DNA from 2 places in the Thalassotalea hakodatensis genome. Region 2 is predicted to be linked to the other one. Evidence: predicted binding sites of a transcription regulator. Region 2 holds the regulator's gene; the other holds the start of a gene.
What was found. Region 2 encodes NrdR, which represses ribonucleotide reductase genes. Its sites were predicted from a motif close to AAACACNANATNTNGTGTTT; they were not measured.

Region 1: a site for NrdR is predicted at 2,626-2,645, ahead of nrdA (class 1a ribonucleoside-diphosphate reductase subunit alpha). Genes of this name have one in related genera too.

Annotation. Positions count from the first base shown of each region.
Region 1 covers NZ_AP027365.1:2,338,006-2,342,441, forward strand. Annotated here, with positions in the region: gene QUE72_RS10220 (Mpo1 family 2-hydroxy fatty acid dioxygenase) at 288-824, opposite strand; gene ubiG (bifunctional 2-polyprenyl-6-hydroxyphenol methylase/3-demethylubiquinol 3-O-methyltransferase UbiG) at 965-1,678, shown strand; gene QUE72_RS10230 (HAD family hydrolase) at 1,675-2,334, shown strand; gene nrdA (class 1a ribonucleoside-diphosphate reductase subunit alpha) at 2,720-4,436, shown strand, end outside.
Region 2 covers NZ_AP027365.1:3,485,050-3,489,485, reverse strand. Annotated here, with positions in the region: gene QUE72_RS15455 (RNA polymerase sigma factor) at 1-112, shown strand, start outside; gene QUE72_RS15450 (hypothetical protein) at 112-741, shown strand; gene glyA (serine hydroxymethyltransferase) at 1,054-2,310, shown strand; gene nrdR (transcriptional regulator NrdR) at 2,465-2,920, shown strand; gene ribD (bifunctional diaminohydroxyphosphoribosylaminopyrimidine deaminase/5-amino-6-(5-phosphoribosylamino)uracil reductase RibD) at 2,922-4,076, shown strand; gene QUE72_RS15430 (riboflavin synthase) at 4,078-4,436, shown strand, end outside.

The sequences.
Region 1 (4,436 bases), 1.1 Mb from region 2:
AATACGTATACGCTAGTAACTAGTGGACAGTATACGGCCATATAACCTGACATTTTGCTCTGGTTAACGCCGTATTTCAAGTGATTATTTTAATTGAATCTCTTTTTAACTAACATATTGAATATTAATGCATTATCCACGCAGTATACTGTACAACATTTGAACAGTTATACATTTTATAACAACACCGTCGTTTATTTGAACATCGCTTTCTCTAAAGCAGTACATACGATAGGCTAATATCGGTTTTTCATCACGAATATTTAATAGCCTGAAGCAACTAAACCCTAACCGGGTATTTTATCTTTCTCGAAAACTTGTCGCTTTTCAATCGCCAAACGTGTCACTTCTTTGTTTAAATCAGACAGTTTTCCACACGCAAAACAAAGTTCAGCCAGTAAAAAGAGTGGGCCAATTAACAACTGATTTAAGTCATCAACAAATGCAGGCTTTGCCTTCTCATACCCATGACCAATAAATTGAAATATCCAACCGATAGCAAAAGCACCAATTGCTACAAACCACTTATGATCCATCGACGAAAGAGCAAGAGCACTATAAATAAGCGACCCGAATAACAAAAAAGCCACCAAAGCTAATGTCGGTGACAAGATAAAATAATACCCCAAGATCATTAATGAAATAATTGTTAACAGGTTTACCTTAATATCTGTACCGGTAAACGTTACCGTAAACTCTATAGAAGATAACATTAATGCTGCAGCCCAAATGATCAATGGAATGCCTACCACATGTGTCCATATATTTTTGTGATTTAAATGCACACTTTTATACGTTGAAAGCTGCGTAGTTAACGATTTCATGATAGCACCTAATAATTATACATATGTACTAAATTATAATTAATGCATTATTAGGTCAACTTAGTATGGTGAATTTTTACTGCCGCTTTTATCTGGTATGGTTTAACATAGTCAGCAATTGTAAATAAAAAAACGACACTATGACCAACTCTATTAATGTAAACCAAGATGAAATAGCCAAATTTGAAAAGGTTGCGCAATTTTGGTGGGATCTCGAAGGTGACTTCAAGCCGTTACATCAAATAAATCCCATTAGACGTCAATTTATCATTCAGCATGCGCAAAACCTATTCGATAAAAAGGTGATCGATGTCGGCTGTGGCGGCGGAATTTTAGCGGAAAGCCTAGCAAAGTTAGGCGCAAACGTAACAGGTATTGATATGGGCGATGAACCTCTTAATGTTGCAAAGTTGCATGCACTTGAATCAGGTATTAATGTCGAATATTTAAAAAGTACTGCAGAAGAGCACGCCGCTAAACATACAGCACAATATGATATTGTGACTTGCATGGAAATGTTAGAGCATGTGCCTGATCCGGCTTCTGTCATTGCCGCCTGTGCAAAAATGGTTAAACCAAAGGGTTTTGTTTTCTTTTCAACGTTAAACAAAACAACAAAAGCTTATTTATTAGCCATTTTAGCGGCTGAAAAAATATTAAAAATAGTCCCTGATGGCACACATGAGCATGACAAATTTATTCGTCCTTCGACATTAATTGATTGGGCTGAATCACATGAGTTAACATGCCTCGATGCTGCAGGTATCCATTACAACCCTATCACTGAAAATCATAAATTAATTGATTCATTAGACGTAAACTACATTCTATGCTGTCAAAAGGTGAGTGAATGAAAAACAATAAATACCAAGGCGTACTTTTTGATTTAGATGGTACGTTATTAGACACCGCGAATGATTTAGGCGCGGCATTAAATTATGTGTTATCACAATTTGACTTACCCACAGTAGAAAAGCAGGTATTTAGACCCGTTGCTTCTGATGGTGCTCAAGGTCTACTTGCATTAGGGTTTGCAGATAAAATCACTGAATATGATCAGCCAGCCCTTCGTCGTATGTTCTTAGATTATTATGAAGAAAATTTAGCCGCTGAAACATGTTTGTACCCTGAGGTACCAGAGTTACTTCAAGCGCTTAATGAGCGTGATATTCCGTGGGGAATCGTTACCAATAAGCCAGAATACTTAACCACACTATTGTTACCTAACTTTACAGAATTTACACACAGTAAAGTCATGATAGGCGGTGATAGCCTTGCGGAACGAAAGCCTCATCCATTGCCACTATTACACGCTGCAGAGCATATAGGTGTTGCACCTGAACAATGTTTGTACGTTGGTGATGCATTAAGAGATATTCAAGCAGGCAACGCTGCAAACATGTCAACAGCAATTGCTCAATGGGGGTATATAAAAGAACAAGATAACCTTGCTACTTGGCAAGCTAAATACATTAGCGCATCCCCTGAAAAATTATTATCGATTATATAACAGACAACCTGTTCAAGAAAAAAACAACTAATGTAACTAATTGTTTTTATTGATAAGTTATTTCTATATTACTTTTTGTAATATGGGAATAACTATAAAACCTAAAATAAATCTATTGGATAAAAAAAACAAAAATAAAGATTGCCTTTTACAAAAAAGCAAATCAATTACTCTTACTAAGTTAGTTGTTACTAACAAAAGAATTTGTCAAAATTTATCAAGTAAATTTATGTTTTTTTTATGCTTGCAATGAAGCTCAAACCTCATTATCTTGTGATTAGTTTAGTGCTCACCCCCTAGATATTGTGTATTGAGTATTTTGATGCACCGTTGTGAGCTTACAGTCTAAAAAATTAAAAAAACAAAACACATATACAGGTTTTTCATGAACAACAACCTTTTTGTCACCAAGCGCAACGGTAAGAAAGAACCCATCGATTTAGAGAAAATTCACAAGGTAATTGCCTGGGCTGCTGAGAATTTAGAAAATGTCTCTGTTTCACAGGTCGAACTGAAATCTCATATCCAATTTTATGATGGTATTAAAACGGAAGATATTCATGAAACCATCATAAAATCTGCCGCAGATTTAATTTCTGAAGAAACACCCGATTACCAATATTTGGCCGCTCGGTTAGCTATCTTCCATTTACGTAAAAAAGCCTATGGGCAATTTGAGCCACCAAAATTATACGAACATGTGGTGAAACTTGTTGAGTCTGGTCGTTATGATCAACACATATTAGCTGATTATACCCCAGAAGAATTCGAAGCAATGGAGCAATTCATTGATCATCGTCGTGATTTAAACTTTAGTTACGCTGCTGTTAAACAACTTGAAGGTAAGTATTTAGTACAGAATCGCGTTACCGGAGAAATTTACGAAAGTGCACAATTCTTATATGTATTAGTGGCCGCATGTTTATTTGCAAAATACCCTGCCGAAACAAGACTGAGTTACATAGAAGGCTTTTACAACGCCATTTCTACCTTTAAAATTTCATTACCTACCCCAATAATGGCTGGTGTACGTACACCTACTCGTCAGTTTTCTTCATGTGTATTGATTGAATGCGATGATAGCTTAGATTCTATAAATGCCTCTTCTAGTGCCATTGTGAAATATGTATCACAACGCGCAGGTATTGGTATTAATGCTGGCAATATTAGAGCACTAGGTAGCGCAATAAGAAACGGTGAAGCATTCCATACAGGTTGTATACCGTTTTACAAACACTTTCAAACAGCCGTAAAAAGCTGTTCACAAGGCGGCGTTCGCGGCGGAGCAGCTACGCTATTTTATCCTTTATGGCACTTAGAAGTTGAAAGTTTACTGGTATTAAAAAATAACCGTGGTGTTGATGAGAACCGCGTGCGTCATCTTGACTACGGTGTTCAATTCAACAAATTGATGTACCAACGTTTAATAAAGGGTGAACACATTACGTTGTTTAGTCCAAGCGACGTACCTGGTTTGTACGATGCCTTTTTCGCAGATCAAGATGAATTTGAAGCGTTATATGTAAAATATGAAGCAGATGAGTCAATTCGCAAAAAACGTATTCAAGCCATTGAACTGTTTAGCTTATTTGCTCAAGAACGTGCAAGTACCGGCCGTATCTATTTACAAAATGTGGATCACTGTAATACACACAGCCCGTTTGAACCAAGCCAAGCACCTATTCGCCAGAGTAACTTGTGTCTTGAAATTGCCTTACCCACGAAACCTTTAAAGGATATTAATGATCCTGAAGGTGAAATTGCATTATGTACGTTATCAGCATTTAATTTAGGTGCTATTGATAGTTTAGATGAGCTAGAAGAACTTGCTGATTTAGCAGTACGAGCATTAGACAGCTTATTAGATTACCAAGATTATCCTGTTCCAGCTGCATACAATGCAACCATGGGTCGAAGAACACTTGGTATAGGTGTCATTAACTATGCTTATTATCTCGCTAAAAATGGCGTGTACTATTCAAATGGCAGTGCAAATAACCTAACTCACCGTACTTTTGAAGCGATTCAATTTTATTTATTGCAAGCATCGAATAAGCTTGCAAAAGAGCAAGGTGCTTGTCCTAAGTTTAATGAAACACGCT
Region 2 (4,436 bases):
GATGAGTTACCAAGAGATTGCAGACGTACTATCTGTTAGTACAAATTTAGTGGGAGTTAGGCTACAACGCGCTAAAGCATCATTGAGTAAGATACTCGGAGCACACTCATAATGACTGCAAATAACAATGAACCTGATAACAACATGAATCAAGATAACGATACTGACACTTCATTTATTGATGAACAATGGCAGGAATTGGCGAAAGATTGGCAGCAGCAACCAACAGAAAAAGCTGATATTAAAAAGCTACTTAAAGAAACAAAACGAAGAACACGTAAAGCGAAATGCTTATTCTGGGGAAATGTGGTTGCAACCATAGGGCTTTTATTTGGCGCAATGTATGGCACATTGATTGAAGACTCTTGGGAAAGATCATTTCTGAGTTACATGTGGGGCAGCTTCGTACTTTCGGTTGTTTTCTGTTATTACGAATATAAGATCAGACAAACAGCCTGGCAACAAATCAATGATAGCCCAGAAAATGCGATTAATAATGCGATAAAAGGTATTGAGTCCTCATTAAGCTATATTCGTTTAACGAAGTGGTCTTGTATACCCTTTGGGCTATTAGCTAACTTTTTTGTTTATGAAACGGCAATTAATGCGGAAAAACCGGCAACGAACGGTTTAATTACTATTAATATACTTATAATTCTTATGTTTGCTATTACTCATTGGTTTGGACTAAAACGCCAAAAAGAGCTTAAAGCAATGATTGCCAAAACAAAGAATAATTAACCGCTTTTGTTGGTTAGGCCATATTAAATTCGGTTTTAATTCTTTAATCCTGAATTTAATATGTTGTTCTTTGGTTTTTTATTCGATATATTACTTCAATAGCGAATATGATCTCGCAAAAGAAAACTTTTACCGCATATAGCACAAAGAGCAATCGATATATTTCATTAAAAAATGAAATAACTGCATCGGGTTTTTGCGTATACTTTAGCGCCTGATTCAGGCAAAATATGCGGCAATTAATTTAGACAACCCTCCAGCAAATGCCTCGTATAGTGCAAGGCCATGATGCTGAGAACTTGAGGTAAAAACATGCTTACTCGTGATATGAATATTGCTGACTTTGATGCTGAACTATGGCAATCAATGACTGACGAAACGACTCGTCAAGAAGAGCACATCGAACTCATTGCTTCTGAAAACTACTGTAGCCCTCGTGTACTTGAGGCACAAGGTTCTCAGTTAACTAATAAATATGCTGAAGGCTACCCGGGTAAACGTTACTACGGTGGCTGTGAATTTGTAGATAAAGCTGAAGCACTTGCTATTGAACGTGCGAAAGCATTATTTGGTGCTGATTATGCCAATGTGCAACCGCACGCTGGCTCTCAAGCAAATGCTGCTGTATTTCAAGCACTTGTAACGCCTGGCGGGAAAGTTCTTGGTATGAGCTTGGCGCATGGTGGTCATTTAACACATGGTGCACACGTAAACTTTTCTGGTAAATCTTATGAAGCGATTCAATATGGTTTAGACCCTGAAACCGGTGATATTGACTACGCCGAAATGGAACGTTTAGCACAAGAACATAAGCCGGAAATGATCATCGGAGGTTTTTCTGCATTCTCTGGAGTGGTTGATTGGGCGCGTATGCGTAAAATCGCTGATAGCATCGGTGCTTACTTTATGGTTGATATGGCGCACGTTGCAGGCTTAGTGGCTGCAGGCCTTTATCCAAACCCTGTTCCACATGCTCACGTTGTAACAACGACAACGCATAAAACATTGGCTGGTCCTCGCGGTGGTTTAATTGTTGCTGGTTGTGGCGACGAAGCTATTTATAAGAAATTAAATTCAGCCGTATTTCCTGGTGGTCAAGGTGGCCCATTAATGCATGTTATTGCAGCTAAAGCAGTTGCCTTTAAAGAAGCATTAGAGCCTGAATTTAAAGTGTATCAACAACAAGTGCTTGATAACGCTAAAGCGATGGTAGCAGTGTTACAGGAACGCGGTTACAAAGTTGTTTCGAATGGTACTGAAAACCATTTATTATTATTAGATTTAATTGATAAAGATATCACCGGTAAAGATGCTGATGCGGCGTTAGGTCGTGCACACATTACTGTGAATAAAAACTCGGTACCCAATGATCCACGTTCTCCTTTTGTTACTTCAGGCTTACGCTTAGGCACACCGGCAATTACTCGTCGTGGCTTTGGTGTAGAAGAAACTAAAGCATTAACAGGCTGGATCTGTGACATTCTTGATGATATCAATAATGAAGCAACGATAACTACGGTACAGGAAAAAGTGAAAGAGCTTTGTGCTCGTTTGCCGGTTTATGCCTAGCTAACCTCTGTTTAAGATCGGTGGACAGATAAAACTCTGTACGCCTAAGTAGATTAAAGCCCAAAGGAAACTTTGGGCTTTTTAGTATTTGTCAGTTACTTCACGCATAAATTCCTTTAAAATAACCTCATCTTTGTAAATAGTAGGAACAGGCATGTATTGCCCATTTTGTACGGCGACTGAAACTAAAGTGATAGATTCTCGTCTAGTGGCAGATGGCCACCAAATCAGGCGACGTAGAGAATGTATTGCTTGCTTAGAACGCTTTACTACGTTTGAAATGGCTGAACTTGTTATGCCTCGTATAATCAAGCGAGATGGTTCAAGAGAGCCGTATCATGAGGAAAAGCTCCGCTCTGGTTTAATGCGTGCTTTAGAAAAGCGTCCTGTCAGTGTCGAACAAACTGAAAAAGCAATTAATCGACTAAAATCCAAACTTCGCGCAACGGGTGAACGTGAAGTTTCAAGTGAAATGTTGGGTAATCTAATTATGGAGCAGTTGAAAAAGCTTGATAAGGTTGCTTATGTTCGCTTTGCATCTGTGTACCGTTCTTTTGAAGATATTCGCGAATTTGGCGAAGAAATTGCTCGGTTAGGTGGTGATAACTAAGATGAGCTGTAACACTTTTACCCTTGATGATCACCGTTACATGGCAAGAGCGATAGCACTTGCTAAAAAAGGGTTATATACCGTTTCACCTAATCCACGCGTAGGTTGTGTGTTGGTGAAAGATGGCAAGGTGGTTGGTGAAGGTTGGCATCAACAAGCAGGTTCTGCACATGCTGAAGTTAACGCATTGGCGCAGGCCGAAGAACAGGCAAAAGGCGCAACAGCGTATGTTACTTTAGAGCCTTGCTCACATTACGGTAAAACACCACCTTGTGCTAAGGGGTTAATAGACGCTGGTGTTGTCAAAGTAATTGCTGCTATGGTTGATCCAAACCCACAAGTATCTGGTAATGGTTTATCAATGTTAACGCAAGCAGGCATTGAAACAGCTTCTGGGTTACTTGAAGCTGATGCTCAAGCACTTAACGTGGGCTTTATTGCGTTGATGACTCAACAAAAGCCTTATGTTCGTTGTAAGCTTGCAGCCAGTTTAGATGGGAAAACAGCGATGTCTTCGGGTGAAAGTAAATGGATCACCTCTCGTGAAGCTCGCTGCGATGTACAACAGCTTAGAGCACAAAGTTGTGCGGTAATTAGTGGTGCCGATTCTATCTTGCATGATAACGCACGCATGACCGTACGTTGGTCAGAACTGGGCGATATTAAACAACATTATGCAGAACAAGAAGTTCGACAACCTGTTCGCGTGGTCATCGACTCGCAAAACCGCTTAACCCCAGATCTTGCACTTTTTGAAACTACATCACCCGTGTTGATATTAACGGCTCGACTTGAAAATACGCATCAATGGCCACATTTCGTAGAACATATTTGTGTTAAGCAATCACAATGTGGTCACTATATTGATTTAACCGCAGCGTTGAAAGTATTAGCGGATAAAGGCTTAAATGACGTGTTAATCGAGTCGGGTATGGAATTAGCGGGCGCATTCATTGAACAAAACTTAGTTGATGAATTAATTCTATATCAAGCGCCCAAGTTACTTGGCCATGCTGGGAAAGGTTTGGTGAATTTTTCTCATATTGATAGGTTAACACAAGCAAAATCATTACACATTCAAGATGTTACTCGAGTAGGTGGCGATATAAAGATTGTTGCACACTTTACTCATGACAAGGTAAAAGTAGAGAACTAGCATGTTTACTGGAATTATTGAAGCTGTCGGCACGATCAAGCAAATACAAGTAGGGTCGCATGGTGCTCGAATTGTTATCGCGACAGGCGTATTAGATATGTCAGATGTAAAGCTTGGCGACTCAATAGCAACCAATGGTATTTGTCTAACTGTGATTGCTTTTGATAGCACAAGTTTTAGTGCCGATGTCTCTACAGAAACACTCTCACGTACCGGATTTGCTCATTATAAAGTGAACCAACAGGTAAATTTAGAAAAAGCCATGTTACCTACAACACGGTTTGGCGGCCATATTGTTTCTGGACATGTTGATGCTGTTGTTTGTATCACACAAATCAATAGAGTTGGAAACAGTATCGA